3 regions of the Shewanella sp. M-Br genome follow, and region 3 is predicted to be linked to each of the others. Evidence: predicted binding sites of a transcription regulator. Region 3 holds the regulator's gene; each other region holds the start of a gene.
The links. Region 3 encodes MetJ, which represses methionine synthesis genes. Its sites were predicted from a motif close to TAGACGTCTAGACGTCTA; they were not measured.
Positions count from the first base shown of each region.

Region 1: the regulator MetJ is predicted to act here: its motif matches at 6,821-6,838, upstream of serA (phosphoglycerate dehydrogenase).
Region 2: the regulator MetJ is predicted to act here: its motif matches at 4,753-4,770, upstream of msrA (peptide-methionine (S)-S-oxide reductase MsrA).

Region 1 covers NZ_BJBV01000008.1:172,295-182,795, reverse strand. Annotated here, with positions in the region: gene AAA952_RS09015 (PAS domain S-box protein) at 1-3,232, shown strand, start outside; gene AAA952_RS09010 (response regulator) at 3,281-4,297, shown strand; gene ygfZ (tRNA-modifying protein YgfZ) at 4,386-5,348, opposite strand; gene serA (phosphoglycerate dehydrogenase) at 5,503-6,732, opposite strand; gene AAA952_RS08995 (DUF2238 domain-containing protein) at 6,887-7,495, shown strand; gene AAA952_RS08990 (helix-turn-helix transcriptional regulator) at 7,890-8,555, shown strand; gene AAA952_RS08985 (curlin) at 8,730-10,235, opposite strand; gene AAA952_RS08980 (curlin) at 10,250-10,501, opposite strand, start outside.
Region 2 covers NZ_BJBV01000009.1:168,158-178,658, forward strand. Annotated here, with positions in the region: gene fldA (flavodoxin FldA) at 1-144, opposite strand, end outside; gene ybfE (LexA regulated protein) at 199-471, opposite strand; gene AAA952_RS09890 (DUF2788 domain-containing protein) at 482-703, opposite strand; gene AAA952_RS09895 (alpha/beta fold hydrolase) at 805-1,581, opposite strand; gene seqA (replication initiation negative regulator SeqA) at 1,879-2,421, shown strand; gene pgm (phosphoglucomutase (alpha-D-glucose-1,6-bisphosphate-dependent)) at 2,495-4,147, shown strand; gene msrA (peptide-methionine (S)-S-oxide reductase MsrA) at 4,261-4,740, opposite strand; gene astE (succinylglutamate desuccinylase) at 5,071-6,105, shown strand; gene AAA952_RS09920 (thiamine pyrophosphate-dependent dehydrogenase E1 component subunit alpha) at 6,268-7,446, shown strand; gene AAA952_RS09925 (alpha-ketoacid dehydrogenase subunit beta) at 7,450-8,427, shown strand; gene AAA952_RS09930 (dihydrolipoyllysine-residue acetyltransferase) at 8,437-10,062, shown strand; gene nadA (quinolinate synthase NadA) at 10,195-10,501, shown strand, end outside.
Region 3 covers NZ_BJBV01000011.1:142,486-152,986, forward strand. Annotated here, with positions in the region: gene phsA (thiosulfate reductase PhsA) at 1-1,576, shown strand, start outside; gene AAA952_RS11440 (4Fe-4S dicluster domain-containing protein) at 1,589-2,155, shown strand; gene nrfD (NrfD/PsrC family molybdoenzyme membrane anchor subunit) at 2,158-3,105, shown strand; gene AAA952_RS11450 (sulfite exporter TauE/SafE family protein) at 3,210-3,953, opposite strand; gene metJ (met regulon transcriptional regulator MetJ) at 4,088-4,402, opposite strand; gene metB (cystathionine gamma-synthase) at 4,615-5,778, shown strand; gene AAA952_RS11465 (bifunctional aspartate kinase/homoserine dehydrogenase II) at 5,790-8,183, shown strand; gene metF (methylenetetrahydrofolate reductase) at 8,401-9,288, shown strand; gene AAA952_RS11475 (methyl-accepting chemotaxis protein) at 9,340-10,501, opposite strand, start outside.

The sequences.
Region 1 (10,501 bases), on a different contig from region 3:
GGAAGATCGGGGCTTCTGCCTGCACGAAATGGATAAAGCACTCGCACTTCAAGCTACCTTTGAAGTGGAATATCGTATCCGCCATCGCGATGGCAGTGTGCGCTGGGTGCATGAGAAAGGTAAGGCAAGTTATACCGAAGAGGGCGTTCCACTTTGGTTCGACGGCAGTATTGATGACATCACAGAGAGTAAGTTTGCTATAGGACAGCTAGAGGCTTCGCGCCTGCAATTGACCAATATTACAGAGTCTATTCCTTGTACCGTGTACCAATTGTTGTGGCACTCGCCTACTGATCGCAGATTTACCTTTCTCTCTGGTGCGGCAATGAAAATGCTGGGTCTACATCGTGATGATCTTATTAGTAATTTTGACATCATCGCTGAGCGGATTTTTGATGACGAAAGGCCGGATGTCGTGCGGGCACTTTCGGGTAAGAGTGAAGATAGGTTTCAATGGATCCGCGAGTTTCGTTATCGCCATCCCAATGGCAGCATACGTTGGATGGAAGCCGGTGCGAGCGGTCATTTGGGTGAAGAGGGTGGCATCACGTGGAACGGCTATGTGATGGACATTACCCAACGCAAAACCGTAGAGCAGGAGTTAGCCCTCAGTGAAGCGCACTTTAAGGCACTGTTTGATGGTGCGACCATTGGTATCGTCAATGTGGATGTTAAAGGCGTTATCTTAGATTGTAATGATCAATTCTGTGCCGATATGGCGCGGTCACGGGAGAGTTTACGCAATACCGCAATTTTTGAGGTCCTTAGCGCGCAAGATAAGCTTATCGCCAAGGAGCAATTTAAGGAATTGGTCGGTGGCAAAATTGACCATTATCGTGGCGAGAGAAGCTTTATTCGTCCTTCTGGTGCACCTTTATGGATGACGGTCAATGTGTCGGCACTGTTAGATGCCCAAGGACAATTTGAATCGGCTGTGATAAGCATGGTCGATATGACAGAGCTTAAATTACTCTCCGATGAACTGTTACTTGCCAAAGAGCAAGCCGATGCCGCCAGTAAAGCCAAAGGTGACTTCTTGGCGAATATGTCCCATGAAATACGCACCCCAATGAATGCCATTATCGGCATGTCGCAGCTGTGCTTGCAGACAGAGCTTGATCAAAAACAGAAAAATTATGTAGAGAAGATTGAGCGGGCATCGCAGTCTCTACTATCAATTATCAATGATATTCTGGATTTTTCTAAGATTGAAGCGGGTAAGCTCGACATAGAATCTGTGCCATTTCAGCTCGACACTATGTTGGAAGATCTCAGCGATATGTTTTCTGAGAAAGCCGCCCACAAACAGATTGAATTATTGTTTGCCGTTGCGCCCAATGTGCCTCGTTATCTGTTAGGGGATTCGCTGCGGTTAGGGCAAGTGTTGATTAATCTGATGAATAACGCCATTAAGTTCACCGAACGGGGTGAGGTGTTATTGTCGCTAAGCTTAGTTGAGCAGCAAGATGATGATGTTGTGCTGCGTTTTAGTGTGCGTGACAGCGGCATAGGCTTAACTGAGCAGCAGCAAGCAAAATTATTTAAATCCTTTACCCAAGCGGATACTTCAACCACCCGTAAATACGGTGGTACAGGCTTAGGTTTGGCTATTTGCAAGCAACTCGTTGAACTCATGGGGGGCAATATTGGTGTCGAAAGTCAATTGGGTCATGGCAGCACCTTCTATTTCACTGTGAAGTTACAAATTTCCGAGGGCCAAAAATTAGTGCTTGAGCAAGAGCTTGAGGGCATGTCTGTGCTGGTGGTAGATGATAACGCGACCGCCAGAGACATAATGCGTTCAACGCTCGAAAGTATGGGCTTTAGAGTCGATACGGTTCGTTCAGGTGAAGAAGCAATAAACCGCTGCTTACTGCAGACCTATGAAGTGGCATTAATCGATTGGAAAATGCCCAATATGGACGGGTTAGAAACCGCCCGTCAGATCCAACTACAGGCTAAGTCTCAGCCTAAGATCTTGATGGTATCCGCCCATGCGAATCATGAATTTATCACTCAAATTGAGCAATTAGCACTGGCGGGGTACATCAGTAAACCCATCAGCGCCTCACGCATGCTCGATGGCATAATGAATGCGATTGGCCGTGAAGGCATATTGCCAGTGAGACGCCGCACTGAAGAGCTGGCTCCGCAGTTATTATTGCCACTTCAAGGGAAACGTATCTTATTAGTGGAAGATAACGAGATGAACCTTGAAGTCGCCAGCGAGTTTTTAGAGCAAGTGGGGATTATTTTATCCATAGCGACCAATGGCCAAATAGCCTTAGATAAGCTATCCCAACAGCATTTCGATCTAGTGTTGATGGACTGCCAAATGCCGGTGATGGATGGTTATCAAGCCACTAAAGCAATAAGGAAAAGGCCTGAGTTGGCAAATTTACCTGTCGTCGCTATGACTGCGAATGCGATGGCTGGTGATAGAGATATGTGTCTTCGGGCTGGGATGAATGACCATATTGCCAAGCCCATAGAAGTGAATGTGCTTTATCAAACACTATTGAAATACCTCGGATCTTCTTCTGGAATTTCTGCAGCGATAAGGGCAGAAGCCTCAACTCGGTTAACTTCGTCCAGCGCACAGGGTGAAGTCAGCAATGGCGCTGATAAAACGGTATTGCTCAAGTGGCCAGAACACCCTGAGCTGGATATCGATAGAGGTTTGCAACTGGTGCAGCATTCGACGCGTCTTTATCAACGAATCTTTGATCGTTTCGTGAGCAGTCAACGTAATGTCGTGGAGCAGGTTCGCAAAGCCATCGCGGCGAATCAAGTCGAAGATGCCGTGCGTATTGCCCACACCCTTAAAGGCTTAGCGGGCAATTTAAGTTCGGCAAAATTGGTGGAATTAGCGCGTTTGCTTGAGTTGCATTTAACAGAGAAAGCGTCCTATGAAGATGAATTGATTCAAATTCAACCGCTAGTGGCCTCTATCTGCGATGCGATTGAACAGGCTAAGCCTGTGATAGTGAATCAAGCCGAACCTCAAGCCGTTGATTTATTATCTGCTGAAGATTTAAGGGCGGCATTACAGGCCTTGCGGCAGAACTTAGATGATGCCGATGCCAGCGCAGTGGCAAAAATTGATGCGTTAAAGCCGCAGGTAAGTAGTGCAATGTGGCAAGCGTTAAGCCCTGCCTTGTCTATGATTAATCAGTATCAGTTTGATGAGGCAATCGACTTAATTGACGATGTAATTACACAGTTAGGATAGAAAGCGGTAGTGCGAATTTATAATGCGTGACATTGAGTGGAGTTGTTAATGGAAAAAGCAACAATATTAGTCGTCGATGACACACCTGAGAATATTGATATTTTGATCGGTATTCTAGGTGATGATTACAAAGTCAAAGTGGCGATCGATGGGCCAAGGGCATTAGCGTTAGTGACAAAATCGCGGCCTGACTTGATTCTGCTCGATGTCATGATGCCAGGTATGAATGGCTATGAAGTCTGCAAGCTGCTAAAGCAAGAGCCGCTGACCAGCCATATTCCGGTGATCTTCGTGACCGCCTTATCTGAAATTGCTGATGAAGCCCAAGGTTTTGCATTGGGCGCGGTGGATTACATTACTAAGCCTGTCAGTGCGCCTGTCGTTAAAGCGCGAGTTAAAACGCATCTTGCGCTCTATGATCAAAAACGTCTACTCGAACAACAAGTTAAAGTTCGTACTCACGAATTAGAAGAAACCCGTTTCGAGATTATCCGTCGTCTTGGCCGTGCCGCTGAATACAAGGACAACGAGACGGGTCTACATGTTGTGCGTATGAGTCATTACGCCCGCATATTAGCGATAAAGCTCGGCTTACCGACAACCTTTTGTGACTTGATTTTTAATGCGGCGCCTATGCACGATATTGGTAAAATCGGTACACCCGATGCAGTGCTGAAAAAGCCAGGGAAACTTGATGCGCAGGAATGGGAAATTATGCAGCAGCACGCCGCCATAGGTGCAGAGATTATTGGTGAACATAGCGATCCGTTATTGCAAATGGCCCGTCGTATCGCCTTAACTCACCATGAGAAGTGGGATGGTTCAGGTTACCCCAATGGCTTGGTTGGCGAAGAAATCCCCCTTGAAGGGCGTATCACCGCGATTGCGGATGTGTTCGATGCGCTGACTTCGCAACGGCCTTACAAGCAGGCTTGGACGATTGAAGCAACTATGGAGCTATTTGAAAATCAAGCGGGAAAACATTTCGATCCTAAGCTGGTGGAGGAGTTCAAGCAAATCCTGCCAGAAGCAATTGCCATTCGAGATACTTATTTAGAAAATTGATGCTCGAAGTGCATTGACTAAGATAAAGGCGCCATTGGCGCCTTTATTCTGCTTCAATATTTTATACTCATCATATTAAATCAAAGCATTACGCTTCATCTAATGAGTAGGGCAGGGCTTGGATCGTTAAATGTGATTGTTCATCGTCGGCAAAACGCAGCTGAGTATCATTAGGCGTGTCATTAGGAAGTACGGCGGTTAACAAGACTTGATTGCCACGCTGTACAAACTCAATGATTTGACCGCCACGGCGAAAACTGTCTTCCATCGCGATTTCGAGGCCTGATGCTAGGGTGATTTGAAGACTAGTGTGACCGCGCAAAATATACAGGGCGCGTTTATTACCACCGCGATATTTCATGCGTGCTATGGTTTCTTGCCCCATGTAACAGCCCTTATTGAAGCTGATACCGTTAACCGCTTGTAGATTACACATCTGCGGTACGTACTGGCTGGCATGGCTGGCAGCAAGGTTGGGGTAACCTGCTGCAATCTCTAACGCTTGCCATGCACTGGCGTCAAATACACTCAGTTCCGATTGCGCAACTAAAGCCGCTGCGGCATCTGGTGTTAATACTAAAATAAAACGTTCAGCGTCTTTTAAAATCGCCCCGTTTTCAATGAGTGTAAGCTCTTGCTGAATGTCACCAAAATGTTTGTTCACGAATTGGCTTGCCTGTTCACCGGCAACCCCGAGCAGAGTCCACTCCGCGGATGCATTGCTTAAGGTGGCTTTACTAAACACGGCATATTTTTGTAACTGGGGTAAATCGACCTCGATGGCATCCTTTGGCATCAACATAAAGAGTGCATCTTGAATGGCAAAGGTTCTGAAACTGGCCAGCATTTTACCTTTAGGATCGCAATGCGCGCCCCAGCGCCATTGGTCATCGGCTAATGAGCTGATGTCTGTGGTCACTTGGCCATGGATAAAACTGCGGCCTTGTTCTCCAACGACTTTGATGAGGCCCAAATGAGATAAGTTGGCAAGCATAAGTGGAGGCAAGGTAGCGTCCAGATCCCAATGGGGCGTAGAAACTGAAATAGTCATAGCGAGATCCTGAAAATGAAGACGATGTGAGAGGCTAGATTGTAACGGAATTCCAGTTGGCTCAAAAGCATAAGGCGCACATATCTGTGAATGATCTGTGCGCCTTAATATGTGTGCTTTAGTCGATAGGCTTAAAGCGAGTGGAGTTTAAAGTTTAAAACAGCACGCGGGTACGTAATGTACCTTCAATGGCTTTGAGTTCAACTAAGGCTTCTTCCGCTTGAGTTGTATCTACTTCCATCACGACATAACCAATTTCTGCGGTGGTCTGCAAATATTGGGCGGCGATGTTGATGCCTTTTTCCGAGAAGGCTTGGTTGATCTTGATCAACACGCCCGGACGGTTTTGGTGAATATGCAGCAAGCGCGAGGTGCCTTTATGGGTTGGTAATGACACTTCAGGGAAGTTAACTGCAGAAACGGTTGAGCCGTTGTCTGAGTATTTAGCGAGCTTACCTGCGACTTCGATACCAATGTTTTCTTGTGCTTCGGCCGTGCTACCGCCGACATGCGGCGTGAGTAGAACATTGTCTAAACCGCGTAGGGGACTGATAAATTCATCGTCATTCGATTGTGGTTCAACGGGGAACACATCGATTGCGGCACCAGCGAGGTGACGTTCTTTTAACGCAACGGTTAAAGCTTCAATATCGACTACAGTACCGCGTGATGCGTTGATAAAGATGCTGCCCTTTTTCATTGCTGCAAACTCGGCAGCGCCTATCATGTCTTTTGTTTGTGGAGTTTCAGGGACATGTAAGCTTACTACATCAGCTTGTGCTAATAGGAGTTCTAACGAATGGACTTGTTGTGCGTTACCTAGTGGCAGTTTGTCTTCGATATCGAAGAACACGACACGCATACCTAAGGTTTCCGCCAGAATGCCAAGCTGAGTACCAATATGGCCGTAACCAATCACACCTAAGGTTTTACCACGCACTTCATAGCTGCCCGCTGCGGTTTTCATCCAGCCGCCACGGTGAGCGATAGCGTTGCGTTCAGGGATACCCCGCATCAACATAATGATTTCGCCAATCACGAGTTCTGCAACACTGCGCGTGTTTGAGAAGGGGGCGTTAAATACTGGGATACCAAGGGATTCGGCGGTGGCAAGGTCAACTTGGTTGGTTCCAATACAGAAACATCCAATCGCGATTAACTTCTCGGCACGTTTCAGCACCTCAGCAGTTAATTGGGTACGCGAACGAAGTCCCACAAAATGCGCATCTTTAATGGACTCAAGTAAGGCTTCATCGCTTAAGGAAGCTTTGTGGTATTCGATATTGGTGTATCCCGCACGTTCAAATACATCGACCGCAGATTGGTGGACGCCTTCCAACAGCAGGATCTTGATCTTATCCTTGTCCAGCGAATGTTTCGCCATGATATGGGTACCCTCTAATTAATAGAAATGTTTCTTATGATATGCTCACAACCTTCACCCACCAAAGTAGCACTTTTTTTGCTCAGTGTGGAGGGCTAGATGGCTAAAGTTAATATTCTAAATTTAGAACAATATCGCATAAGAGGAAGAAACATTGAATAACAAAATCGCATGGTGCGGTATTTACCTCTCAGTTTTGGTGTGGTCGGCGATAAAACCCGCAGATCCTTTCACGTGGTGGCTCGAAGCCTTGCCTGCATTGATTGCTGTACCGATTTTATTCTTTACTCGCAAACGTTTTCCACTGACACCTTTAGTGTATTTTCTCGTCTTAATACACTGCTGTGTGTTGTTTGTAGGCGCTCATTATACTTACGCTGAAGTGCCGTTATTCGACATGATTGCCGATTGGATGGGTTCAGAACGTAATAATTACGATAAAGTAGGTCATTTTGCGCAAGGTTTTATCCCAGCCATGCTCGCCCGTGAAATTATGTTGCGTAATCAAGCTGTCAAACCTGGGGCTTGGTGCGCGTTTCTTGCCACTTGTTTTGTGCTCGCTTTTTCGGCGTTTTATGAACTGATCGAATGGTGGGTTGCCGTGGCAACTGGCGAAGGGGCTGAAGCCTTTTTAGGTACTCAAGGCTATGTATGGGATACCCAATCTGACATGTTTCTTGCCCTCATTGGTGCAATTGTCGCGTTAGCTTTACTGTCTCGTTTTCAAGATAAACAAATCGCGAGACTCAAGCAGAGGATTTAGCGGCTAAAAGTGGGTGATGCTCTCTGTTCGAGTTGTAAGACTTTCTTCTCTGAAATATATGGTGTGAGTGTGATGACATTGAGTTGTCATACTTTAGTGTTGTTATTGTGTTTTCTTTGTGTTGCAACTTTGGATTGATAACGTCATAGTTGGAAAGTATTAGGTGCTGGGCGTTGGCCAAGTAAAACGGTATTTTTGACTGTTATTCCATTTTATTGTGGTGAGTTAGTCGAACCTACTAGCATTAAACAGGGAATAGTACATTTGGGTGATGTTTTTCAATCGTTAACTAGTCAGAATTAACTAGGTTAATGGAATGTTGAAAAATCTAACTAAAAAGACGAGTCAAACATACCATTTTGCAATAGAGAATACTTTTCAGGGAGGAGAGTCATTGAGCACAATTAATGAATTGGTTTTTTTACACCAAATGGCCGCGCCATGTCATTTAGCGTTACTCGCTGAATCCATTGGTTTGAAAACGCGTATAGTAAAGCATGCGGCTGAACTGGATTTAGACAAGAGTCGCCGTAGTTTTTATCTGATCACCCAAAAAGGTTCAGCATTAGATAACAAAGGGATACCTCTGTTAGCTTCGCGATTAGTGTCACATTTTCCTGTGGCGCTGTATCAAGTTGAGCGTGACTCCTTAGACCAAGAATCTGCAATGTTGCTCGGCATTCGAGGTATTTTATTTGCCGATCAACGTATGGATCTGATGTTAACGGGTTTACGTAAAATGGTGGCAGAGGAACTTTGGTACGATAGAACTTTACTAAGCAAAATGTTCCGCCGTGTTGTACAAAAGTTAGAAGGTAATAATGAAATGCCCTCTGATACTGTAGCTATGCTGCAGATGCTGACATCCCGTGAACGCACTATCATTCAATTCGTATCGAGTGGTGCGAGAAATAAAGAAATCGCTCATAGGTTATGTATCAGCGAACATACAGTGAAGGCACATATTTCTTCTATTTTCCGCAAGACCCAGTCTCGTAATCGGGTTGAGCTTTTACGTTGGGCGCAAACCTATCAAACTCACTTTGAGCTGTGCAGTTAGTCAGTTAAAGATATTGGTCGTTAGCTTTTCGCTGTGAGTGGTTAATGTTAATGATTACTAGCATATCAACATAGAAAAGCGGGAATGTTTATTTAAACATTCCCGCTTTTTGTTTAACACCCTTTTTATAAACCACCACCAAAGAGTTTAGCTGTGGTGGTTTAACAGTATTGACTAGTATTGCACTACAGTGGCAACGTTCATATTGCCTGATTGGTTCACGTTGATGCTGTTGTTAGTGCCCGCTTGAGAACCTAACACTAAGTTGTCATTACCCGTTTGAGTGATTGACAGGCTGTTATTGTCACCGCTAACGCCAAATGAATTTGAAGCAAATGAAGTGTCGTTATCGCCGCCTACCCAGTTACCGTTACCTGATTGAGTAATTTGCGCGGTGTTTTCATCACCTTCAATAATCAGGTCAATAACGTTAAGATCGCCACTTTGAAGTGCGCTGACATCGGCATTGTTGTTGCCAGCAACAGAAATCAATGTTTCGTTCTCAGCGCCATCTTGCTCAACATCAACTTCGTTATCGCTTCCCACGGCATCTACATAAGCAAAGTTCTCATCGCCTTCTTGGCTAACTTCAATACTGTTATCTTCACCATCAGCGAAGGCAATGATTTCGTTGTTATCGCCTTTAGAGGATAAATCGAAGTCATTATCTGTACCGTATGCACCAAAGGTTGCGAAGTTCGCATCGCCTTTTTGTTTCAAGTCAACGTCGTTGCTATCGCCCCATACTTGGAACTCTGCACCGTTGACATCGCCTTTTTGAGTGATAGTAATATCGTTATCATCACCTTGGATATCGGCCACTAAAGTATCACCGATAGTGTTGCCGCTGCCATTTTGGGTAATATCGACACTGTTGTCATCACCCGTAGTCATAGCAAGATAAGCCGTGTTGCCGGTACCTTTTTGATCCATTGAAATATCGTTTTTGCTGCCCGCCAGTGCGTAAACGAAGCCTACATGGTTATCACCCTTTTGGACCATGTCTACTTTGTTGTTGTCGCCTGCAATACCCTTAGCCGCGCCAAAGTTGTTGTTACCCGCTTGATTAACAGAAACGTCGTTGTTGTTACCCACGTTAGCGGTTAAGTCGAGAGCGATTAAACCCGCTTGGTTGTTGTCACCGATTTGTGTGATTTTACCGTCGTTGTTGCTGCCTTCAACGCGAAAAACTGCAAAGTTTGCGTCGCCTTCTTGCTCAACAAACACGCTGTTTTCAGCGCCAGTGATTTCAACTTGGCTTTCGTTGACTTCGCCTAATTGGTTAACGAATACCGTGTTATCGTTACCAGTAACATCGCTACTGCTTTGGTTAAAGAAACCATCTTGCGACACATTTACATTGTTGTTGTCACCTAAAACATTTGCACTTGCCACATGCCAGTCAACTTGTTGCGTTATTTGGACCTTGTTATCATCACCCGTTGAATTAATAGCCGCTTCATGCCACACACCGTCTTGGATGACGGTTGCGGTTTGATCTCTACCTGTTTGTACAACCGCTGCAGCGTTAAGGCCACCCGTTTGTGAGACTAAAGTGTCTTGGGCTTGACCTGACTGTACTACGCTAATTTCACTCACTGTACTGGCAGCAAAAGCTTGACCGCTTAAACCTGTTGCAATGGCCAAAGCAATAAGTGATTTTTTAGCTTGTGATTTCATGTGACGCTCCCTGTTTAATATTGAGTTATTGAGATTGCAGCACCATCCGCAATCTGTTGAATCGAAAAGTTGCCGCTTCCTAGTTGGTTCAGTTGCACGAGATTGTCATTGCCAATTTGTGTCACTGAAGCCGTATTTTGACTGCCGACTTGCAGTAGTTGGACTTCATTGTTTGAACCAATCTGTGTGATTAGCGCATCGTTATCATTGCCCACTTGTGTTACATCGGCCTTGTTATCGCTGCCTGACTGGAACAGTAATCCTTG
Region 2 (10,501 bases), on a different contig from region 3:
GTCATACTCTGCAATCTGCTCTTTGGTACTTTTGGCGATATCTTTCACCTCAACCATTTTTTTACCCAGTTTTTTCTGGATCATCTTGGCTACAGCTTCGGTGTTACCTGTGTCGCTACCGAAAAAAAGACCTACAGTTGCCATTGTCTATCCTTTAATGTCTAGTTCACTTATTAGGTTAATCTTGCTGGTACTCGTTCAGCATTCAACTTGTTGCTGAAGAATTAATTCGATTAACTGGCTACGGCTGATGTTACTGGCCAATGCCTGCTCATTCAAGGCGTCATACAAATCTTGTGACACCTTTAACTCTATTCGCTTTAATCCGTTGGCTTTATCGCGCTGGATTTGATTGCGTTTGTTGACCTTAAGCTGCTGGCTACGGGACAAAGGATTACTTCGTGGGCGGCCCCGGCGCTTTTCATTGGCAAAAAGGTCAATGGTGGTTCTGTCTGTCGCTTCTTTTGCCATGTTCTTATTGTTAACCGATCCCTGAGCCTTCCCAAGTGATCTGGATAATACCTTTTACAATAAACCCGGCGCAGCCGAGAAATAACACTAACCAAACAATAAATCGACCAAATTTCGGCACGTTACCTTGTTTAAGCACATCGTGGATGGCCATGCCGATAAAGAAAAATATCGAGGCAAAAAACAGGTTCAGGCCGATGGTTTCAATTTGTTCCATGTACTGAGATAACATACTTTCTTAGTCCTCGAGAGTGTTCTAAGGCCAAAAGAGGCGCGAATATATCACATCAAGATGGCGGCTGCCATATGCTTTAGGTCGAGTTTGCTGCTGATTTACATTGCTTGTTTGTCAATAAATTCAGACACAATTCGATTAAAGATGGCGGGTTTTTGTGCATGTAACCAATGACCGCAACCTTCGAGGGTTTTCGCTTGCGCCGCAGGGAATTGCGTCATGATAGCGCTTCTGTGTTCACTCGTAACATAATTCGAGTCACCGCCGCGAATAAATAGACTCGGGCCGCTATAGCTTTGTACTGGATTTGGCGCCTGATTATGCCAGCCAATAATATTGGGATAACAAGCTTTTAGACCACTTAAGTTCAGCTTCCAACGAAAGCCAGTGTCGGTACGTTGCAGGTTTTTGAGTAAAAACTGCGCCGTGGCTTCGTCGATACCTTTGTCAATCAAGTGGTTTAGGGCAAACCGTCTGTCGGTATGACCTTCTAAGGGCAGACTTGCTAATGCGGCAAACACTAACTCATGTCTTGGCTCATAGGCGACCGGGGCGATATCGGCTGCCACCATGCTGATAATGCGCTCTGGATGAGCTAACGCCGTCGCCATGGCGATTTTACCGCCCATGGAGTGACCCACAATATGGGCGCGTTCAATAGCCAGTTCGTCGAGTAATGCAACCATGGCAGTGGCGAGGCGAGGGTAATCCATCTCATCCCAATGCTCACTTAAACCATGATTGGGCACATCGACACGAATAACCTGATACTGGCTTTCTAATACTTGTCCTAGGCCTTTGAGGTTATCTAGGTTGCCGAACAAGCCGTGGATCAAGAGTACTGCGGGTCCTTGGCCTGTAGAAACAAAGTTCATGGTGATTCCTGTTGAATATGTTTAGCTTAACGTGGCGCGAATTGTGCCCTTAATGCCGTTGGCTTGACAAGTCAGTTGCTACTTTAGCGTATATGCGGCAATTAACTTGGGCGCTTTTTCGGCAATTGCTTGTTATCTGCTAGTTTGCTGTGCTATTTCACGCATTTTTAGAATAATGACGCTTTATCAGATTGATAGACATGGATACACTGTTAACCGATCGCAATGATCTGCCCCGATCGCTGTGGTACACTTTTTTCGGTTAAGCCTGTCGAATAACAAAGGATAATTAAGGTTATGAAATATATCGAAGTTGATGAAGAGCTCTATCGTCATATTGCCAGCAAAACAGAACGTATTGGTGAGAGCGCCTCTGACATTCTTCGTCGATTACTCGGCCTGTCCGTCGATGCGGTCGAACAACCCCAGCCTTTGGCGATTAGCCAACCGAGCCTTGAAGCTGAACCTATTCAGCCCATCGCGGCGCAAACAGTGCCAGCAGTGAATGATTTTAGTCGCTTAGTCGATGAACATCAGTTATCGCAGCAAAAAGGCGCAGTAGGTCGTTTTCTGTTTTTGCTCGAAAGTTTGTATCAATTAGCCCCAGAGCAATTCTCACAAATTTTGCAGATCCAAGGGCGCGATCGTTTGTATTTTGCTCGCTCTAAGGAGCAACTGCTCGAAGCGAGTGCTTCGGCTAACCCAAAAGAAATTGGTGCAAGTGGTTTCTGGGTAACGAGTAACAACAATACCGCCAAGAAACGCACTATTTTATCGGAAGTTTTAGTGCAATTTGGTTGTGATGCGACAGTAGCAGCGGGTATCGCCGAGCGCGTTTAATCCGCGGATGAGCCAAGTTAGTACGACATTTTTCTACTTTTTCTAATTGTAATTGAGTGCAGGAGAGCCATAGGTGGCAATACATCAAAGGGCAGGACAAATCGCTAATCAGACGGATCTGGTCAATATTCCAAAACTGATGAGCCATTATTACAGCATCACGCCAAATATGGATGACGTACAACAACGCGTCACCTTTGGCACTTCTGGGCACAGAGGCTGCGCCTTCAATGGCAGTTTTAACCAACAACACATTTGGGCGATTACCCAAGCTGTGGTGGACTACCGTCAATCGGCAAATATCGATGGGCCGCTGATCCTTGGGATTGACACCCATGCGTTATCCTATGCGGCCTATTTGTCGGCCATTGAAGTGCTGGCGGCAAATAAAGTCACAGTGAAAATCCAACAGAACGACGGATTTACGCCAACGCCAGTGGTTTCCCATGGGGTGATTTGCGCCAATCGCGAAGCCAATATTACGGGTGCGGCATTGTCCGATGGTTTGATCATTACGCCTTCCCACAATCCGCCTCAAGATGGTGGGATTAAATACAATCCACCCCATGGTGGACCGGCCGAAGGTAATATCACCGCTTGGATTGAATCGCGGGCCAATGATTACTTGCGCCAAGCGTTAGCTGGCGTGCAAAAATTAGCGTATGCCGAAGCGCTGGCATCAGGCTATGTCAACGCCATTGATTTGATCACGCCTTATGTGGCTGATTTAGACAATGTCATCGACATGCAGGCGATTGCCAACGCTAAGCTGCGTATCGGTGTGGACCCGCTCGGTGGTTCAGGGATTTTCTACTGGGCTCCGATTGCCGCGCGTTATGGGCTCGATATCACCTTAGTTAATGATAAAGTTGACCCAAGCTTTAGCTTTATGCCGCTGGATAAAGACGGCAAAATCCGCATGGATTGCTCGTCTCCCTATGCGATGGCAGGGTTACTCGCCCATAAAGAATCTTATGATTTATGCCTTGGTAACGATCCTGACTATGACCGTCACGGCATTGTCTGCCCTGGTACCGGCTTGATGGACCCTAATCACTACCTTGCGGTCGCTATCGATTATTTACTGACGCACAGACCGGATTGGAGCGATAGCTTAGCAATAGGTAAAACCTTAGTATCGAGTGCGCTTATCGATAGAATCTGTGCTTTCCACGGCAAAAAATTACTCGAAGTGCCTGTGGGATTTAAGTGGTTTGTCGATGGTTTAGCCGAAGCCACCATCGCCTTTGGCGGTGAAGAGAGCGCTGGCGCGGCATTTTTACGCCGTGATGGCACAACGTGGTGCACGGATAAAGACGGCTTCATTTTAGGGTTACTTGCCGCAGAAATTCTTGCGGTGACAGGTAAAACTCCAGGTCAACGCCATCAAGAGCTAGTAAAACAATTTGGCCAAAGTTTCTATAAGCGTATCGATAGCCCAATCAGTCTTGAAAACAAGGCCAAATTTGCGTTATTGAATGCAGAAACCTTAAATGCCACTGTGCTTGCGGGTGAGGCAATCGAAAACGTGTTAACTCATGCGCCGGGCAATAATGCGGCCATTGGTGGCATCAAAGTGACTACGGCGAATGGTTGGTTTGCGGCGCGTCCATCGGGCACGGAAGCGTTATTTAAGATCTACGGCGAGAGTTTTATCAGTGAGCAGCATTTAGCTGAAATCATCAAAGATGCGCAGGCATTAATTGATAAGGCGCTGAACGCTTAATGCAGCAGTAGGTTTATAAAGTATCAAAAACAAACGCACTCAGATTTGAGTGCGTTTTTGTTTGTGTCTAATGTCAGTTATGAGTAGTTGATCTCATGCTGATTTGACTGTATTTAGTACTCGATATGACAACTCGGTAAGTTATTCTTATCAATGTAATTTTGGTGATATTCCTCTGCCACATGGAACTGTTGTAATGGTACTATTTCAGTCACGATATGGCGCAATCCCCAACGACCTGAGCGGGCAAAAGCTAACTTTGAGGCTTCTGCGGCCACTTTTTGCTCACGGTCGTGGAAGAAAATGGTGCTGCGATATTGGGTGCCAATATCTCCGCCTTGCATGTTCAGACTCGTTGGGTTGTGGTTTTTCCAAAATACATCGAGCAAGTTTTCATAACTGACAAGGGCAGGGTCAAATTCCACTTGCACCACTTCGGCATGGCCCGTTTTGCCTTTTTTGACTTCTTCATAGCTCGTCGCCGCATTATTGCCGCCCATATAGCCGCAGGTGGCATTCGATACGCCGTTCACTTGTCTAAAAAAATACTCTACGCCCCAGAAACAGCCGGCACCAAAGGTTGCTAACGCCATAATTAAATCCAATAGAAGTCTAGATGGCTAAGGATTGTGATAAAACTTGAGTGCAAAAGCAAGCCTCAAGCTGGAATATTTATCATGGGAAATTCTTAGGGAATGTCCTAAGAATTTAACAATCAGCTTAGTTGAATGTCATTCCGCTTAAAACTGGGTCCTACGGCAATAAATGTCTGAGAACAGCACTAAAAACATGTGTTAGTATTGAAGCCGTTTTTTAGGTGCGAGTGAGACTAACCGCGGTGAGATAAATGCTTAAGTGGTTATTACTGCCTGTACTTATGCTATTGCGCCAATACTGTTACACATCATTATAAGGAGAATTCTGTGTTACAAGCTCTGTTAGATTCAAAGGATTTTTTAGCGCTCACCTTAGCCCATCCTGAACAGTTCGATGGCGAATTTTCATTTAACTTAGGCGATCATACTCAAGTGGAAGTGTGGGATACCGGTGTTATTGTTTTCGAACCAATACAGAATGAAGGAAAAGATATTGTGCTTTCCTGCGGTGTTCACGGTAACGAGACCGCGCCCATTGAACTCTGCAATAGCTTAATTAAACAACTTCTACAGCAAAAGATCATCGCAAAGCAGCGCACTTTATTTCTCATTGGTAACCCATTAGCGATTAATAACGGCACGCGGATTATTGACGAAAACATGAATCGTCTATTTAGTGGTGAGCATTCCAATCCACCAGGGTTAGTGAACCCTGAGCGAGTACGCGCGAAAAAACTCGAAGCCTATGTCGATCGTTTTTATACTGCGGTTGCCGATGGACGTCAGCGCATCCATTATGATCTGCACACGGCGATGCGCGCCTCGAAGCATGAAAAGTTCGCTATCTATCCCTATCGTCCTGGGCGCGCCTTTAGCGGCGAGCAAATTATGTTTTTAGCCGCAAGCGGCGTCGATACAGTACTTTTCCACCATGAACCGACCACGACCTTCAGCTATTTTTCCTCTGAACGCTACGGTGCCGATGCCTTTACCATTGAGCTTGGCAAAGTGTATCCCATGGGGCAGAACGACATGACGCGTTTTATCGCCACCCATGAAATGTTCATGCGCTTGATCACCGCTAAGCCGTTGGAGCTGGATGCATTTGATGCCGATAAGGTTAACTTGTACCAAGTGTGCCGCGTCATCAATAAACATTTCGATGATTTTGAATTTACCTTCGCAACTGATGTCGAAAACTTCAGATCTTTCCCGAAGGGCTTTGTTTTAGCGCGGGAAGGTGGGCAAGAAATTAAAGTGGAGCATGAGTTTGAGTCTGTCGTGTTCCCTAATGCCAAAGTGCCTATTGGCAATCGCACTGTGATTTGCCTGATCCCTGCCGTGAATGCGGACGTGCGTTAGGCTTGTAAAGCAATATATACATGCGGGGCAGGGATAACTTGTGGTTTGAGCTATGCCAATGGTTGATAGGTAGTTTACGTTAACGTAATGTTCGTCGGGCATATTCGTATAAACAGACGCATCAAAACGCTTTGGTGCGTAATGAGATAACAAGAGCACAATATGAGCAAAGCAACACACAACACTGATACAGTGCACCGTGTCGGCTTCTTGGATAAGGCATCGCTACACATTCCTATCCTTCGAATTCTACAAGCCGACGGCACCACTTATGAAACCGCGGTTTTGCCTGTGATAGATGAAACCTTAGCCACTAAAATTTACGATACCTGTGTATTCACTCGGGTACTTGATGAACGTATGCTTGGCGCCCAGCGTCAAGGACGCATCAGCTTCTACATGACCTGTACGGGTGAAGAAGCGGCGATTGTCGGCAGTGTGGCCGCACTCGATCAAGAAGATGTTATCCTCGCGCAATATCGTGAGCATGCGGCGCTGCGTTATCGCGGCTTTACCACTGAACAGTTTATGAATCAGATGTTCAGTAACGAGAAAGATCTCGGTAAAGGTCGCCAAATGCCAATCCATTACGGCAGTGCGGCATTGCATTATCAAACGATTTCTTCACCTCTTGCGACACAAATCCCGCAGGCGACGGGTGTGGGCTACAGCTTAAAAATGCAAGGTAAGCGCAAAGTCGCGGTTTGTTATTTTGGCGAAGGCGCTGCATCAGAAGGGGATTTTCATGCCGGTCTAAACATGGCCGCGGTACTGAAATGCCCAGTGATTTTCTTCTGCCGTAACAATGGCTACGCCATTTCAACTCCCACCGAAGAGCAGTTTGCCGGTAACGGTATTGCGAGTCGCGGTGTGGGTTATGGCATGCACACGATTCGTGTTGACGGCAATGACATGTTGGCCGTGTTAGCGGCAACTCAGCAAGCCCGTGCCTATGCGATTGAGCATAATGCGCCTGTGCTGATTGAAGCCATGACTTATCGTCTCGGCGCGCATTCATCTTCAGACGATCCCTCTGGTTATCGCTCGAAAGATGAAGAAGCCAAGTGGCAGCAACACGATCCGGTTAAACGCTTCAAATTATGGCTTATCAACAAAGGTTGGTTGGCTGAAGCGGATGATGTGAAACTGCATGAGAAATATCGTGAAGAAGTATTGGCTGCGGTAAAAGTGGCTGAAAAAATTCCTGTGCCTATGCTGGATGAAATTATTGAAGATGTATACGACAAGCCGACGCCAGTGCTGAAAAAGCAACTCGCCGAGCTTAAAGAACATATCAAGAAATATCCGCAAGCCTATCCAAAAAGTGCAGGGAGACTATAAGCCGTGGCTGAAATGAATATGTTACAGGCCGTCAATGAGGCCTTGTCGATTGCCATGCAAGCCGATGAACGCATGGTGGTTTTTGGTGAAGATGTGGGCCACTTTGGCGGGGTATTTCGCGCCACCTCCGGTCTTCAAGAAAAATTCGGTCGCGCTCGCTGCTTTAATACGCCGCTGACAGAGCAAGGTATTGCCGGTTTTGCCAATGGTTTAGCCTCAAATGGCATGACCGCCGTGGCTGAAATTCAATTCGCCGATTATATCTTTCCGGCGTTTGATCAAATCGTCAACGAGTCGGCTAAGTTCCGTTACCGTAGCGGTAATGAGTTCGATGTCGGTGGATTAGTGTTCCGTACGCCCTATGGCGGCGGTATCGCGGGCGGCCATTATCACTCTCAATCACCTGAAGCCTATTTTACCCAGACACCGGGATTAAAAGTGGTGGTGCCACGTAACCCTGAGCAAGCCAAAGGTCTGCTGTTGGCGTCAATCCGTGACAAAAATCCGGTGATCTTCTTTGAGCCTAAGCGTTTATATCGTGCATCGGTTGGCGAAGTGCCAGCGGGCGATTATGAAATTGAACTGGGTAAGGCTGAAGTGGTTCGCGAAGGTAAAGACATCACCTTAGTGGCGTGGGGCGCGCAAATGGAAATCCTTGAAAAAGCCGCCGACATGGCCGCTAAAGAAGGGATCTCCTGTGAAGTTATCGATTTACGCACCTTGTCACCCTGGGATATCGATACCGTTGCCGATTCAGTCAAAAAGACCGGACGTTTACTGGTTAACCATGAAGCGCCATTAACCGGTGGTTTTGCTGGTGAGATAGCGGCGACGATTCAGCAAGAATGCTTCTTGTATTTAGAGTCACCCATCAGCCGCGTTTGTGGTTTAGATACCCCGTACCCACTCATTCATGAAAAAGAATACATGCCAGATGCATTCAAAACGTTTGAAGCCATCAAAGCATCAGTGACCTTCTAGGAGTCCGGTATGATTAAAGATTTTATTTTGCCGGATATTGGCGAAGGTGTTGTGGAGTGTGAGTTGGTTGAATGGTTGGTCAAAGAAGGCGACACAGTCGTTGAAGATCAGCCGATTGCCGATGTCATGACAGACAAAGCCTTAGTGCAAATCCCTGCGCCTTTTGCTGGCGTAGTCACTAAGTTGTATTACGCCAAGGGCGATATTGCGAAAGTGCATGCGCCGCTCTATGCCGTACAAATTGAAGGTGCCGTTGAAATCGCGAGTGAAGAGTCTATTGCGACTGAACCTGCTGCGACGACTTCAAAAGTGACTGAGTCTGTGGCGGCAACAACTGCCAATACGTCATCCAGTTCATCCGTCAGCATAGAAGAGTTCTTACTACCGGATATCGGCGAAGGCATTGTTGAATGTGAACTCGTCGAATGGCTAGTGAGCGAAGGTGATTGGGTTGAGGAAGATCAACCGATTGCCGACGTGATGACAGATAAAGCGCTGGTGCAAATTCCTGCTATTAAAGCGGGTAAAATTGCCAAACTGCATTATCGCAAAGGTCAGCTAGCTAAAGTACATGCGCCTTTATTTGCCATTGAAGTTAAGCATATGGCTTCTGCACCTGCGGCAACAACAAACACTGATACTGTGGCTAATGCGGCACCTGCAGCCCAGATTGTGAATGCAGAACCTGCTCGCCAAGGTAAAGCCTTAGCCAGCCCTGCAGTTCGCCGTATGGCGCGGTCGTTAGATATCGATTTGAGTCAAGTACCTGGCACAGGAAAGCACGGCCGTGTGTATAAGGAAGACATCACTCGCTTCCAACAAGGCGCGAGCAATGTTTCTGCTCCAAGTGCGACTCAGGTAAAAGAGGCGCCAGTTCAAGCGACGCAAGCATCTCAAACCCAAGTTCCAACATCGACAGTGACTCAACGCGCTGACACGGTTGAGCCGATTCGCGGCGTAAAAGCTGTGATGGCACGCATGATGGTTGAATCTGTATCGAGCATTCCGCACTTTACCTATTGCGAAGAGTTTGATTTAACAGACTTAGTTGCACTGCGTGAAAGCATGAAAGTGAAGTATTCGTCAGATGAAGTGAAGTTGACCATGATGCCTTTCTTCATGAAGTCAATGTCGCTCGCGTTAAGTCAGTTCCCTGTGATGAACAGTCAAGTGAATGCTGATTGCACTGAACTAACTTACAAGGCACGTCACAATATCGGCATGGCGGTGGATTCTAAAGTCGGTCTCTTGGTGCCCAACATCAAAGATGTGCAGGACAAGAGCATTTTAGAAGTGGCGGCAGAAATCACCCGCCTGACCCAAGCAGCCCGCAGCGGCCGCGTGGCGCCAGCGGATCTGAAAGACGGCACGATTTCCATCTCTAACATTGGCGCTTTAGGTGGCACAGTGGCGACGCCTATTATCAACAAACCTGAGGTGGCGATTGTGGCCTTAGGTAAGTTGCAAACCCTACCGCGCTTTAACGCGAAAGGGGAAGTCGAAGCTCGCCAAATCATGCAAGTGAGCTGGTCAGGTGACCATAGAGTGATCGATGGCGGTACGATTGCTCGCTTCTGTAATCTGTGGAAACAGTATCTTGAGCAGCCTCAAGAGATGTTATTAGCGATGCGCTAAGGCACTGGCACGAATAACTGACACTAAAAGGACGCTAAAAGCGTCCTTTTTTATTTGCTTTGCACAAATGGGTTAATCTTTTGATCCCGATTACGTATAATTCCCGAACGTAGTTATCCTGATGGATGTGTTATGAGTCAGTTAGCCCCCAGCCCATTTGCTCCAACAATAGAAACCATTGATTACCCGTTTCCGCCTAAACCAGTGCCTTTGTCCGATGCGCAAAAAGCCGATTACAAGGCGCGTATCAAACAACTGCTCATTGAAAAAGATGCCGTTCTGGTTGCCCACTATTATACCGATCCTGAAATCCAAGCCCTTGCCGAAGATACTGGCGGCTGCGTTTCAGACTCCTTAGAAATGGCGCGTTTTGGCCGCGATCACCCAGCAAAAACCTTAATCGTTGCTGGGGTCAAGTTTATGGGCGAAACCGCCAAGA
Region 3 (10,501 bases):
AAGATTTTCCGTCGTGGCCGATAAAGCCGATGAATGGTATGCCATTCGCCCCGGTACCGACGTGGCCGTCGCCTTGGCGTTATGCCATGTATTGATTGAAGATAATCTTTACGACAAGGCATTTGTCGCGCGCTATGTGGAAGGCTTCGAAGCCTTTGCCGCCGAAGTGAAAGCCTATACCCCTGAATGGGCTGAAACCATCTCCGATGTGCCTGCCAAAGACATTCGTCGTATCGCCCACGAATATGCCGCTAAAGCGCCCCATGCTGTGGTCGATTTTGGTCACAGAGCCACCTTTACCACCGAAGAGTTTGAGATGCGCCGCGCCCTTTACGCCGCTAACGTCTTGATTGGTAACATCGAGCGTAAGGGCGGGATTTATATCGGCCAGAAACCCGGTGATTACAACAAGCTTGCCGGTGAAGCGGTTGCGCCCGTATTGGCAAAACCTGGCGTGAAAGACATGCCAAAACCAGCAGCGAAACGTATCGATCAGGTGGAAGAACAGTACGCCATGATGTGGACATCGGGCGGCGTTTACCAAACTATTCTCGATGCCACATTAAGCGCTGTTCCTTACCAGTTACACGGTTGGGTGATGTCACGCACTAACCCAATGCAAACCATGACAGACAGAGCACGCGTTGTTGAAGCGATGAAAAAGCTCGACTTTATCGCCGTGTGTGATGTGTATATCAGCGAAACCGCCGCCTATGCGGACGTGATTTTACCTGAGTCAACTTATCTTGAACGTGATGAAGAAATTGCTGATAAGTCAGGTAAAAATCCGGCCTATTATGTGCGCCAACGGGTCGTTGAAACCTTAGGTGATACTAAGCCTTCTTGGCAGATCTTTAAGGATGTGGGTGTGGCTATGGGTCTTGGCGAGTTCTATCCATGGGAAAACATGGAAACCCTGCAAATGCTGCAGGTGAACCGCGACACTGACCTGCTGCGCCGGATCAAAGACGAAGGTTTTGTGAGCTTCGGTAAGCCAATTATGTTGTGCGAGCCTAAGATGGTTGCCGAGTTTATTAAGGCATACCCCAATGCGCGACCTGCCGATGAAGACGGCACTTACGCCAGCGCACTGACCTTTAAAACCCCGAGTGGCAAGATTGAACTCACTTCCGCGAAAGTCGAAGCCATGGCACCGGGCCGTGGGGTGATCAAGTTCCGCGAAGTGAATCTTAAAAAAGCAGATGAGTTGTACTTTATCCAAGGCAAAGTGGCGGTGCACACCAATGGTGCCACCCACAATGTGCCTATGCTCGCTAACCTGATGTCGGATAACGCTGTGTGGGTTCACCCCGTTACTGCGGGCAAGTTAGGGATCAGCAATGGCGATCCAATCCGCCTCACCAGCAGTGTTGGCACAGAAGAAGGCCATGCCTTAGTCACGCCGGGTATTCGCCAAGATACTGTGTTTGCTTACATGGGCTTTGGTTCTAAAAACAAAGAGTTGGTCAGAGCAACGGGCAAAGGTATCCACTGCGGTAACTTACTGCCGCATGTTACTGCTCCTGTGTGTGGCATGACAGTGCACACCACGGGCGTCACGCTGGCAAAGCGCTAATCGGAGGCTTAAATGAATAAACGATATGTAATGGTGCACGACGAGAATAAGTGCATCGGCTGCCAAGCTTGTAACGTGGCGTGTCGCAGTGAAAATGGCGTACCCGAAGGCGTAACTCGTCTGCAAGTGCGTGTGGAAGGCCCCTTTGGTGAGATGCCCAATCTGCATTTCAAATATCACAGGGTATCTTGCCAGCAATGTGAAGATGCACCCTGCGTTAAAGTGTGCCCAACAGGCGCGGCCTATGTGGGTGAAGATGGCATTATCTCTATCCATACCGAGAAGTGTGTCGGTTGTATGTACTGTGTGGCAGCGTGCCCTTATAAAGTGCGCTTTATGAACCCAGAAACCAAGGCGGCGGATAAGTGTAACTTCTGCAAGGATACGCGTTTAGCGCGGGGCGAAGAGCCAGCGTGTGTGACTGTGTGTCCAACCGATGCCTTAGTGTTTGGTGATGCCAATGATCCACGCAGTGAAGTGGCCATCATGCTCAACACTAAAATCACTTACCAAGATAAAACCCATTTGGGCACTAAACCTAGGGTATATCGCGTTCCTACCAAAAGAGGGGGGATTTGATTATGAACAATACTTGGGGCGACATGGCGCAATATGATCCTGTCACTTGGCACTGGGTCATCGCCGTTTACCTGTTTATGGCGGGGTTATCCGCGGGCAGTTTACTGATTGGCATTGGTTTGCGCTGGGCGAATAAGGAACTCAGCGCGGGAGCTGAAAGCAGCATTCTTAAGGCGGCAGCCATTATTGGGCCTGTAGCAATTAGCTTAGGTCTAGCTTGTTTAGTGTTTGACTTAACCAAACCATTCCACTTTTGGTTGATCTTAATTCACTATAACTTCCAGTCTGTGATGGCAATCGGGGTGCTGGCGCTGCTGGCGTATTCTCCCTTAGCTTTTGCGTACGCCATTATTGTGCTGCGGGATGACTTACCAAAATGGGGTTTAGGTTTCCTAGCGCCTATCGCTAAGTTACTTATGCCATTTCGAAAGCTGATTGAAGTATTGTTGTTTGTCCTCGCCATTGGCGTGGGGGCTTACACTGGCTTCTTAATTTCGGCGATGAATGCTTACCCTATGCTCAACACTGCGGTACTGCCTGCGCTGTTTTTAGTGTCAGGTCTATCGGCGGGCGCTGCGGCAAATGCGGTACTGGCGTTGCTGATGTTTAAGACGGACAGCCACGACAAAACCTTAGTGAAGATGCACGGTTTAGAATTGCCTGTGATGGCGATTGAAATTCTGTTCCTGTTCATGTTGTTCTGCGCCTTGTACTTTAAGGGCGGCGCGGCTGCTGCGGCCTTAGCATCGTTAACGTCTGGGCTATGGGCAAGCGTGTTCTGGATAGGTGTTGTCGGAATTGGCTTTGGTATTCCATTGCTGTTTATGCTGTTACCCGCCGCGACTCGCCACACTAAGGGCGCAATGATCATGGTTGCCTGCGCGAGCTTAACCGGCGTACTCGCTCTAAGACACTTTATTGTGTACGCAGGGCAAAGCTATTTAAGCTGAGTGTAAGCTGGCTTTAGATATTGATAGATAAAGAAAAGCACTGGCAATGTCAGTGCTTTTTATTGTTTGAATCTTCAGATGATTTGCCAATACAAGCAGGACGCTTATTGGGGTAATAACTCGATAACCGACTTCACCGTTAGCACTAAGGCGCTGATACTGCACAGGACTAACGTCGCCATCTTTGTCTTCTCTTTATCGACACGGCCCACTAATCGTCCTGCGACTAAGTAACCTAAAATCACTGAGGGGAGCAGCATCAACGACAGCCACAGATGTTTTAATTCTAATAAGCCAGTGATCGCTAAAATGACCAATGCAATCATGGAGCTAAAAATGAAGAAGGCCGACAGGGCAGCACGAAACTGCGAGGCATCTTTGCCTGCCAACAAAATCGCCATCGGCGGGCCACCAATCGCGGCGATATTGCCGAAGATCCCTGAAACCACACCCGCACTGAAGAGGGTTTTCTTATTCACTGGCAGGCTGAATTTATTCAGGCTGAGGATCACTGCGACAGTTACAATGGCGGCGATGGATAAACCCAGTATGGGTTGAGGCGCAAACAGCAATAAACTCGCGCCGATAAAACCACCGGGCACGCGGCCTATGAGCGCATATTGCAAGCCATTGAATTCTAAGTGACCGCGTTCACGCACTAAGGTCAGCAGGGCGATGGAGAAACCCATAGCAATAACAGGCGCAGGTACAAGTTGTGGATCGACGATATACAGCAAAGGACTGGCGACAACCGCAAGCCCAAACCCAATAAGACTTTGGGTTAAGGCGCCCAGAAACACGACCAGCGAGGCTAAGGCGAGTGTCTGTGGATCTATCATAGAAAACATAGGATTTCCTATATCCCAAACCAACTCAAGATGGTGAAATTTAAAGTTTGAAGTCGCTTGGGTATAAACAAAAAGGGATCGTTAACGATCCCTATTGATGAGCACTGTGATATGACTTTGAAAGCGACGAGTCGCTATTCCATGTCTTCCCACTCGATTCCCATTTGATCCATCAACAACTTGGCTTCGGCGGGAATGCTGTCTGGGTTATCTTTTGACAGATCTTCATCGTTGGGCAATGGCTGGCCAGTGTAGGCGTGCAAAAATGCCTCACACAACAGCTCGCTGTTGGTGGCGTGACGCAAATTATTGACCTGACGACGAGTACGTTCGTCCGTGAGGACCTTAAGCACTTTGAGCGGAATAGACACAGTAATTTTTTTTACTTGTTCATTCTTCTTGCCATGTTCAGCATAGGGGCTGATGTATTCCCCATTCCATTCAGTCATTGACTCACCTGTTATAACGCTAAATTCGGGGCAGATTTTAAACCCTTACAAAGAACAGTCAAATTATTGCTACTATTTCTTTGTGATTGCAAACAGATTTCTTTATGTTCAGACGTCTAAACGTCTTCACGCCTATTGACGATGGCGTTGGGCTTAGGTACATTTAGACGTCCAGACATCTCTATCAGTCTACCGAATTTAGGAGTCCACCCATGGCAGAGCGTCAATTAGCCACACTGGCAGTGCGTCAGGGTATCGAAAGCGATACTCAATATGGCGCAGTTGTGCCACCGATTTATTTGTCGACTAATTACGCCTTCGATGGTCATAAAAATCCCCGCGAATTCGATTACAGTCGTTCAGGCAACCCAACTCGCTGCATTTTAGGTGAAGCATTAGCCCAATTAGAAAAGGGCGCCACTGGCATAGTGACGTGCACTGGCATGGCGGCCATCACCTTAGTGACCACTTTGCTCGGCCCTGATGACCTATTAGTTGTGCCCCATGATTGCTATGGTGGTTCCTACCGTTTATTTACCAACTTGGCGAAGAAAGGCCAGTTTAAGCTCATTGTGGTCGACCAAACCGACAGCCAAGCGTTAGCCGCCTCCATTGCGCAGAATCCTAAGATGGTGTGGCTCGAAACCCCATCGAACCCGTTATTGCGTGTGGTAGATATCGAAGCCATTGCTAAGGCGAGCCATGAGGTCGGCGCGCTGGTGGTGGTCGATAACACCTTTTTATCGCCGATATTGCAACAACCCCTATTGTTAGGCGCGGATATCGTTATCCACTCCACCACTAAATATATCAATGGTCACAGCGATGTGGTCGGTGGCGCAGTGGTCGCTAAAGACGCGCAAATCGGTGAAAGCTTACATTGGTGGTCGAACACTCTAGGCTTAACGGGGTCAGCCTTCGACAGTTATCTGACCCTGCGCGGCCTGCGTACCTTAGCGGTGCGAATTCGTGAACATCAAGCCAATGCCCAGCGCATTGTTGAGGTATTAACGCAAAGTCCTGTGGTGAGCAAAGTTTATTACCCTGGTCTTGCGGATCACCCTGGTCATGCCATTGCGGCCAAGCAACAACAGGGCTTTGGCGCTATGCTGAGCTTTGAGCTCAAAGGCGGCGAGGCCGAAGTCGTGGCCTTTTTAGGTGCACTCAGCTTATTTAGCGTGGCGGAAAGTTTAGGTGGCGTCGAAAGTTTAGTGGCAGTGCCCGCCACTATGACCCACAGAGCCATGGAGCCGCAAGCGCGCTTCGAGGCTGGTATTAAGGACACCCTATTGCGTCTATCGGTGGGTATTGAAGATGCCGCCGATTTAGTTGCAGATATTCAAGCAGGATTAGCCGCCGTTGCGGCTTGTCAGTAGAGGAATAATAGATGGCACGTTGTCACTTACATAAATTTGGTGGCTCCAGTTTAGCGGATGCCGATTGTTATCGCCGAGTCGCCCATATCCTGTTAACCCACGGTCATAGTGATGATCTCGTGGTGGTCTCTGCGGCGGGTAAAAGCACGAATTTCCTGTATAAATTATTAGCGCTGCGTGATGCGGGTCAGCTATGGCAAGAAGAATTACAAGTGCTGATCAGCTACCAACAGGGGTTGATTGAGCAGTTGTTGTCGAATGAACAAGCCCGCGATCTGCGTGAGCGTTTGGCCACTGATAAAGCGCAACTCATCAGCTTGTTGTCCTTAGACGAGCGCAACGAATATCAAATCAACCATGTGGTGAGCTTTGGCGAACGTTGGTCGGCACGTTTAATGGCGGCGCTGCTGCGCGAATCTGGCGTTGCGGCAAGCCATGTGGATGCCTGTTCAATTTTAGTGGCCGATGAAGCCGCTGTGCCGCAAATTCGGGTACAAGAATCCCGCGCTAAAGTACAAGCCCTATTAGCCGCGCATCCCAATGAACGCTTAGTGATCACAGGTTTTATCTGTGCTAACGAGCGTGGCGATACCCTATTACTTGGCCGTAATGGTTCAGATTTTAGTGCCAGCCTGATTGCCAGCCTTGCCGATATCGAGCGCGTGACCATTTGGACCGATGTGGAAGGAGTGTTCAACGCCGATCCTAATAAAATCAACGATGCCAAGTTACTAAAAAGCATGTCACTTGCCGAAGCCGATCGCCTAGCGCGTTTGGGCTCGCCAGTATTGCATTCGCGCACTTTGCAGCCGCTATTCAATACCGAAGTGAGCTTAGCGGTGCGTTCAAGTTATGCGTCCCACACCGACTTTACCTTAATCGCGCCCCACAGTTCGTCGGCGAGCGCGCCTGTGTTGACTAACCTCAATGCTGTTGTCCTGTTCGGCTTTAAACTCACAGGGGCGTTAACTCGTTTATTAGATTTATTGATTGCCGCGGGTTTAACGCCATTGGCCCATTGGACCTCTGCCCATCAAAGAGTTGAACTTGCCTATACCGCTGAGAATCAAAAACAAGTTCAAAGATTACTCGATGCCGAGGCAGAAGCATTCGGGATCAGCGATCAGCAGATCAATACAGATTTTGGTTTAGTCGCATTAGTGAGTGCCGACGCCGAACATTATCGTCGCAGCTTTGCCCGTTTACTGAGCCGTGATGCTAAACCTTTGTTCAGTGGTGATTTAAGTTTAGTGACGTTAGTGCCTCAGTCACAGGTGAATCTGTTAACCCAAAAAGTCCACCGTCGCTGCGCTGGGCCGCGTAAACGCATTGGCGTCCTGCTGCTCGGTGTGGGTAATATCGGTGAGGCTTGGATTGATCTGTTTAAGTCGGTATCGCCATCACTGGATCATGAACTCGAAGCTAGCGTTGAGTTAGTTGGTTTAGTTAGTTCGAGTAAAGCCTTGATTAAATCCACTGGCATTAATCTTGCCGCGTGGCAAACAGAGTTTAATACTGAAGCAACGCCTTGGCAGTACGAGCATTTGTTCGAGCAATTAGAACGGGTTAACTGCGATGAGCTGGTGGCCTTAGATATCAGTGCTAGCGCTAGTTTGACGCTGCAATATCCAGAGCTATTCGAGCGTGGCATACATGTGGTGAGCGCGAATAAACTCGCTGGTTCGGGACCACTGCCTTTCTACCGTGAGTTAAAGCAGCAACTGGGTAATCGTCGTTTATTTTGGCGCTATAACGCCAGTTGCGGCGCAGGTTTGCCTATCCAACATGCGTTAAATGATCTGCGTAACAGCGGTGATAGCGTTGAAGCCGTGGGCGGGATTTTCTCCGGCACCCTGTGTTGGTTGTTTGAGAAATACGACACCAGCAAGCCTTTCTCTGAATTAGTGATTGAAGCCAGAGGCTTAGGTATTACTGAACCCGATCCCCGCGACGATCTCTCCGGCCGAGATATGCAGCGTAAACTGCTTATTTTGGCCCGTGAAATTGGCCTTGAAATCGAGCTCGAAGATATTGAATTACGCTCATTAGTGCCAGCCGATTTGGCCGATATTCCCTTAGATCAATTTCTTGCCCGCATTGCCGAGTTAGATGCTGATCTGCTGCAACAGTATGGTGCGGCGGCGGAGCAAAATAAGGTGCTCAGATATGTGGCATCCTTAGACAACAGCGGCCCAGAGCTCAAGGCCGAAGTGGGTTTGCAGTGGATCGATACCCATCACCCTTACGCCAACTTAACCCCTGGTGATAATGTGTTTGTGATCCGCAGTGTCTTCTACCAAGGTAATCCGCTGATCATCCGTGGACCGGGCGCCGGACGCGAAGTGACAGCGGCGGCGGTGCAGTCGGATCTGACGCAGATCTGTCGCGATCTCTTGCAAGAGTAGACTGAAATTCAGCAGCTTAAAGGACTCATTCGAGTCCTTTTTTATTGGCTAGAATAAATCTATCGAATTAACCGAGATTAAATGCGGTTTATGGGTATTTTTGGGCTTGACTTACATCTCAGTTTCTCTAGTATATGGACATATAGACGTCCAAACGTCCATTTGAAATAATTCATACTAGCAAAGAGTAGCGCCAAGGGCGGTTGAGGAAATACACATGGCTTTTCATCACGCACAACATTCACAATCGCTAAACCAAAGCTTGTCTGAGCTAAATGGCGATATTAATGTTTCTTTTGAGTTTTTCCCGCCATCGACCCCCGAAATGGAACAGATACTGTGGAACTCTATCCGTCGTTTAGAGCCGCTGAATCCTAAGTTTGTGTCTGTGACTTACGGTGCTAACTCTGGTGTTCGCGACCGCACCCATGGCGTGATTGAACGTATCCAACAGGAAACCGACCTCGTTGCCGCGCCGCACTTAACCTTAGTGGATGCCAGCGATGAAGAGTTATTAGAACTGGCTAAGCATTACTGGAAGTCGGGCATTCGTGACATAGTGGCACTGCGGGGTGATTTACCTGCGGGCAGCCCAAAGCCAACCCGTTTTGCAGTGGATTTAGTGCGTTTACTGCGCTCTGTGGCTGACTTTGATATTTCCGTTGCGGCCTATCCAGAAGTGCATCCCGATGCGAGTAATGCACAGGCGGATTTGATCAACCTTAAGCGCAAGATTGATGCGGGCGCTAGCCGTGCTATTACCCAGTTTTTCTTCGATGTGGAATCTTACCTGCGTTTTCGTGATCGCTGCGTTGCCGCCGGTATCGACGTTGAAATCGTGCCGGGCATCTTGCCTGTGACTAACTTTACCCAGCTAAAACGTTTCGCGGGCATGACCAATGTGTCGTTACCGAATTGGTTACATAAGCAATTCGACGGCCTAGAAAACGATGCGGGTACACGCCAATTGGTGGGGGCAAACGTGGCCATCGACATGGTGAAAGTGCTGTCCCGCGAAGGTGTGAAGGATTTCCATTTCTACACCTTAAATCGCGCCGAATTGACCTACGCGATTTGCCACACTTTAGGCGTGCGTCCTAAATAAAACTTTATAAAATAAGCTAATAAAAACGCCGCAGCGAATGCGGCGTTTTGTTTAAATTCTAAATTGAGCTAATAAAGTTGTTAAACGGGCTGCGAGTTGGGCAAGTTCATCGCCAGCGCGTGCGGTTTGTACCGCACTATCTGTCGCATTGGTCGCAATATCATTGATGTTATTAACATTTTTATTAATCTCAGCCGAAACCGCACATTGCTCATTTGCAGCGCTGGCGATCTGGATATTCATCTGGCTAATGGTGGAAACCGCATGGGTAATGGCTTCGAGTGCTTCACCCGCTTGGTGAACTTGGGATACACAGCTTTGGGTGGTGCGGGTGCTGGTTTCCATCGCATTGACTGTAGACTTAGCTTTATGCTGAAGCGCTTCGATCATCTGCTGAATTTCCGTCGTAGATGCTTGAGTGCGACTCGCCAGAGTGCGTACTTCATCGGCAACGACTGCAAACCCTCGACCTTGTTCTCCCGCCCTTGCGGCTTCAATTGCCGCATTGAGTGCGAGTAAATTAGTTTGGTCGGCAATATTACGGATAACTACAAGTACAGAATCGATTTCAGCGGTATTACGCTCTAATTCATTGATTTCACTCGCTGCTGTGGCTATTTCCTCGGCCAGTATGGCGATAGTGGTTACCACTTTTTGTACAACCAATTTGCCTTGTTCGGTTGAGTCATTGGCATGATTGGCTGCATCGGCCGCATCGGTCGCATTATGGGCAACTTCTTGTACCGTTGCGGCCATTTCATTCATTGCGGTGGCAACTTGCTCGGTTTCGAGGTGCTGACGACTCGCCATCTTCTGGGTTTCCCGCGTAATGCTCGACATTTCTTCAGCAGAGGTGGCGAGCAGGCTTGTTGAGTCGGCGACGTGGGAAACTGTGTTGTGAATTTTTTCTACAAAGCGGTTGAATGCCATCGATAATTCAGCAATTTCATCCTTACCTTTTACCGCGATTCTGCGGGTTAAATCGCCTTCACCTTTAGCTATATCATTCATGGCTTGGGTGGTTTCAGCGATAGGGCGAGTAATGCCTTTGGCAATAAACCAAGCAATGGCAGTTCCAATGACCAGAGCCACTAAACCGATAAGGATCAACTTAAGGCGAATATCCGCTATCGCTTGTTCTGAATGGGTTCTATCCATCGCAATATCGAGTACCCCAAATACGTTTCCTGAATAATCTTTTATGGCGTTGCGA